One region of the Kineococcus sp. AC630 genome, then DNA from elsewhere that is predicted to be linked to it. Evidence: riboswitches for the same ligand, from Rfam matches in the RefSeq annotation. Region 1 holds a riboswitch; the other holds the start of a gene.
What was found. Region 1 has a riboswitch for S-adenosylmethionine ahead of AC0I8G_RS01230 (FAD/NAD(P)-binding protein). Riboswitches for the same ligand answer to the same signal wherever they lie in the genome.
Positions count from the first base shown of each region.

Region 2: another riboswitch for S-adenosylmethionine. It lies ahead of AC0I8G_RS13210 (acyl-CoA dehydrogenase family protein); the one in region 1 lies ahead of AC0I8G_RS01230 (FAD/NAD(P)-binding protein).

Region 1 covers NZ_CEEDMJ010000001.1:258,631-261,018, reverse strand. Annotated here, with positions in the region: gene AC0I8G_RS01230 (FAD/NAD(P)-binding protein) at 1-938, opposite strand, end outside; SAM riboswitch class I at 1,103-1,197, opposite strand; gene AC0I8G_RS01225 (ATP-grasp domain-containing protein) at 1,261-2,187, shown strand; gene AC0I8G_RS01220 (NtaA/DmoA family FMN-dependent monooxygenase) at 2,171-2,388, opposite strand, start outside.
Region 2 covers NZ_CEEDMJ010000011.1:66,869-69,256, reverse strand. Annotated here, with positions in the region: gene AC0I8G_RS13215 (AAA family ATPase) at 1-857, shown strand, start outside; SAM riboswitch class IV at 1,089-1,199, shown strand; gene AC0I8G_RS13210 (acyl-CoA dehydrogenase family protein) at 1,246-2,388, shown strand, end outside.

The DNA.
Region 1 (2,388 bases):
CTCGCGCTGTAGTGGTGGGGCAGACCCAGGCCCGTCGGCGCCGGGTACCCGATCTTCGAGCGGTAGGGAACCCCCCGACGCGAACCGGCGAAGAGGCGCGGTTCCGCTCCGCTGGGGTGGTACCGGAGGTGGCCGTCGGGGAGTTCCTCGAACCGGCCCCCGCGGCCCTCGGTGAGCAGCACCACCAGGTCGACGAAGGCGAGACCCATCCCCACGACGACGACGTCGGCGCCCGGGCGCAGCACGTCCAGGTCCTGGTCGGTCGTGTAGCCGGGACGGACGTAGGCGAGACCGTGGCTGCGGGCGAACGTCTCCAGCTTCCGCTCGCGGGGACCCGGGCGGACGTCCAGGTGTCCCTGGACGAGCAGCACGACGTCGACGGTCAGCGGTTCCCCGGGGCCGGCGAGCTGCACCCGCTGACGTCCGTCGTCCGCGTCGTCCCCGTCGAGGACGTCGAGGACCGTGCGCGCGTGGCGGTGGACCCGCAGGTTCGGGGGCAGGCCGTCGAGCGTGCGTCGCCACGCCGCACCGAGGTAGCGGCTCGCGAGCCGGCGGGAGACGAAGGAACCCGGCCCGCTGCGCAGGACCTCCTCGCGCAGCAGGTCCTCACCGGCGGCCGCGGCGTCGTGGACCAGTCCGGCCCGGTTCTCCCGGATCCAGTCCGCCAGCGACGGCCCCCGGGTGACGGGTCCGGTCAGCCCGGTGACGGAGTCGTCCGGGAGCACCGTGATGTCGGCGGCCCGGGAGTTCATCCACAGCAGGGGGTCCTGGGCCTCCCGCCAGGTGCGACCGGCGCCGGAGTCGAAGGGATCGACGACGTGCACGTCGAGGTCCTCGGGGCCGGCGTGCGCACCGAGGCGTTGCAGCAGGACGAGGGTGCGAGGACCCGCGCCGACGACGCACAGGCTGCGGACGCGGGTGGGGGTGGGGAAGGGCACGGGGGAACTCCGATGGTCACGTCGACGACGACGCCGGGTTCCGTCCGCGGGATCACCGCAGCGGACGGGGGATCAGGATCCCGCGCACACCGCGGACTGCAGTCGACCGAGGTCGACGTGGCGACGACGTGTGAAGCGCTTCTCGGGTACCTTCACGGCGCGAACTCCCATCGGTCCTGGCGGAAGCACCCGCGTCTGAAGGTTCAGGGGGTTGCTGCGACGTCGACGAGCCAGGTCTCTCGGTCGCTCTGGATGGACGGTGTGAAACTATCGTACGAGGAGACCGGTTGCCAAACTCCGTCACGAACCCAGGAGGAAACGCATGACCATCCCGACCGAGCCGCGCGTCCACGTGGTGCACGAGAACCCCGAGTGGTTCCCGCCCTTCGAGGCCGCCCTGCGCGCCGAGGGCGTCCCCTTCGAGGAGGTCCTGCTGACCGACGGGTCCCTGGACCTCGACGCCGAACCGGCCCCGGGCGTCTACTGGTCGCGGCTCAGTGCGTCCGCGCACACCCGCGGTCACGGGCAGACCAAGGAGTTCACCCGGGCCCTCTTCGCCTGGCTCGAGGGCTGGGGCCGCCGGGTCGTCGGGGGGACCCACGTCGTCGAGCTCGAGGTGAGCAAGGTCGCCCAGCACGCGCTGTTGCGCCGCAACGGGTTCGACGTACCCCGGACCGTGGCCGTCTTCGGCCGAGGGGACCTGGCGGCACGCTCCCGGGAACTGCAGGTGCCGTTCATCACCAAGCACAACCAGGGCGGCAAGGGCCTCGGCGTCCGGCGCTTCGACTCCCACGAGGACTTCGACGCCCACGTCGCCTCGCCGGAGTTCGAGGAACCGGTCGACGGGATCACCCTGCTCCAGGAGTTCCTCCGCTCGGCCGAACCGTTCGTCACCCGGGCCGAGTTCGTGGGCGGGCGCTTCGTCTACGCGGTGCGCGTGGACACCTCCGCGGGCAGCTTCGAACTGTGCCCCGCCGACGCGTGCGAGGTGCCGGGCGTGGTCCCGTTCGCGCTGCGGACGGAGATCACCGGAGACCACCCGCTCGTCCGCCGCTACGAGGAACTGCTGCGGACGGCCGGCATCGAGATCGCCGGCATCGAGTTCCTCGAGACGGCGGACGGGCGGACGGTCACCTACGACATCAACACCAACACGAACTACAACCCCGCGGTCGAGGCCGTCGCCCCCGTGTCGGGTCCCGGCGCCATCGCCCGCTACCTCGGCGGGCTCCTCAGCGGCGACGCGTGAGCGGAGGTCGCAGACCCAGGTGCTCGCGCAGCGTGGTCCCGACGTACGCGGTCGGGTAGGCGCCCCGTTCCTGCAGGGCCGGGACGAGCTGGTCCACGACGTCGTCCAGGCCGCTGGGGACGAGGAACGGCGTGATGTTGAACCCGCTGCTGGCGCCGCTGCGCACCCAGAGGGTCAGCTCGTCGGCCAACTGCGAGGCCG
Region 2 (2,388 bases), on a different contig from region 1:
AGGCCCACGAGGCCCCGCTCGACGAGGACGAACGTCGCGACGCGCTCGCCGGGATCACCAACGGGTACTCGCCGGTGATGATCGAGAGCCTGCTCGACGAGGCCCTCGTCAACGCCGTCCGTCGCGGTGCCGACGGGATGAACTGGAGCGACGTCGAACAGGCCCGCCTCGTCACCGAGGTCGGCCTCGGCCAGCCCGTCGGCTACACCGACCACGAGGCGCGGCTCATCGCCACCCACGAAGCCGGGCACGCCACGATCGCCTGGCTCGTCGCCCCGCAACGCCGCCTCGAGGTCCTCACGATCATCAAGCGCGCCAACGCGTTGGGGCTGCTCGCCCACGGTGACGCCGAGGACGTCTACACCCGTTCCCGCAGCGAACTCGCCGGGCTGATCAAGATCGCGTTCGGCGGTCAGGTCGCCGAGGAGTTCTTCTTCGGCGACGTCTCGACCGGCCCGGCCGGCGACCTGCAGTCCGCGACGCAGGTCGCGGCGCAGATGGTCGGTTCGGCGGGCATGGCCGGGACCCTGGTCTCCTTCGCCGCCGTCCAGCAGGGCGCGTTCGCCGACGGGAACCTCGTCTCCCGCGTCCTCGGCGACTCCGAGGGGCGGCGGCTGGTGGAGAACCTGCTGACCGAGCAGAAGGAGTTCGTCCGCGAACTCATGGACCGCAACCGCCACCTGGTGGCGGCGCTGCGCGACGCGCTGCTCGAACGGCACGAACTCATCGGCCACGAGATCACCGACGTGCTCGAGGCGGCGCAGGCCGCCCACGAGGCGCAGTCCGCACCGCAGTCCGCACCGTCCCGGGTCATCGACCTGCGTGACACCACCTCCGGCGTCGTCCGGGGGATCTAGGACTCGTCGGGGTCGTCGCCGCAGGAGGGGAGCGACGACCGCGACGCAGGAACTCGCGCACCGTGGGAGGCCGGGGGGCCTCCGGGGGCGGTGGCGCGGGAACACAGGAACGGGAACGGTTGCTCCGGGGGGCTGGAGCAGACGTTCCCGTTCTGCTGTCCGCCGCCGCGCGATCGGCCACCAGCGGAGCGGGCTGGACCCTCCCTCCCCACCTGTGGTTCCCTGGTCCCAGGTCATGAGCGCCAGCGACAAGCCCCGGCTCGCTGGCCGGCAACCCTCCTCGTCGTGGGGTGCCCCGGGTGACGACCTGACCTGGTGCTCCGGCACGGGTAAGGACGCCGTCCCTCCCGTTCCGGACGCCGACGCGTCCACGATCGAGGAGAGCTCCGTGAGCACCACCCTGGAACCCACCGCCGAACCCGATGTGCGGGAACGCTTCTCGCCGCTGCTGCAACGGATCGCGGCCGGCACCGTGACGCGCGAGCAGGACCACGAACTGCCACGGGACCAGGTCCGGGAACTCCTCGACGCCGGGTTCGGCCGGTTGCGCATCCCCGTCGAGGAGGGTGGTGGCGGTCTCGACCTCGTCGAGTTCACCGACCTGCTGGTCGACCTCGCGGCCGCCGACTCGAACCTGCCGCAGATCTTCCGCGGCCACATCGCGTGGGTGGAGCAGGTCCTGAGCCTGCCGGTGGGGGAGTACCGCTCGCGCTGGATCGCGCGGCTGGTCGCGGGGGAGATGGTCGGGAACTCCTGGAGCGAGGTCGGTGACGGGGTCACCGGTGAGCAGCAGACGATCGTCACCACCCGGGAGGGGCGCACCGCGATCTCGGGCCGGAAGTACTACACGACCGGCACGATCTACGCCGACTGGACCGACGCGACGGCCCGCCGACGCCTCCCGGACGGGACCCACGAGGTCGTGACCGCCCTGGTGCCCGTCCGGGGCCGGGGGGTTCGCGTCTCCGACGACTGGGACGGTTTCGGGCAGCAGCTCACCGGGACCGGGACCCTCGAGCTCGACGACGTCGAGATCGCCGCCGACGACGTCTCCCCGTTCACCGCCCGGTTCCGCTACCAGACCGCGCTGTACCAACTCGTCCTGCTGGCCGTGCACGCCGGGATCGCCGCGGCGGTCGAACGCGACACCGGGCACGAGGTCCGCACCCGGACCCGCAGCTACACCCACGGGTTGGCCCCCCTCGTCAGGAACGACGCCCAGGTGCTGTCGGTGGCCGGCGAGATCTCCTCGATCGCGTTCACCGCCCGCTCCCTGACCCGCGCTGCGGCGCAGGCGGTCCAGTCCGCCGCCGACACCGCACACCTGCCGGGGACGGCGGCGGACCGGGCGGCGAACGTCGAGGCCGAGATCCGGACCGCCCAGGCCCAGGTCGTGCTCTCGGAAACCGTCCCGCGCGCCGCGACGCTGCTCTTCAACACCCTCGGCGCGTCGGGCACCTCCCGGGCCCGCGACCTCGACCGGCACTGGCGCAACGCCCGCACGGTGGCCTCGCACAACCCGGTGATCTAC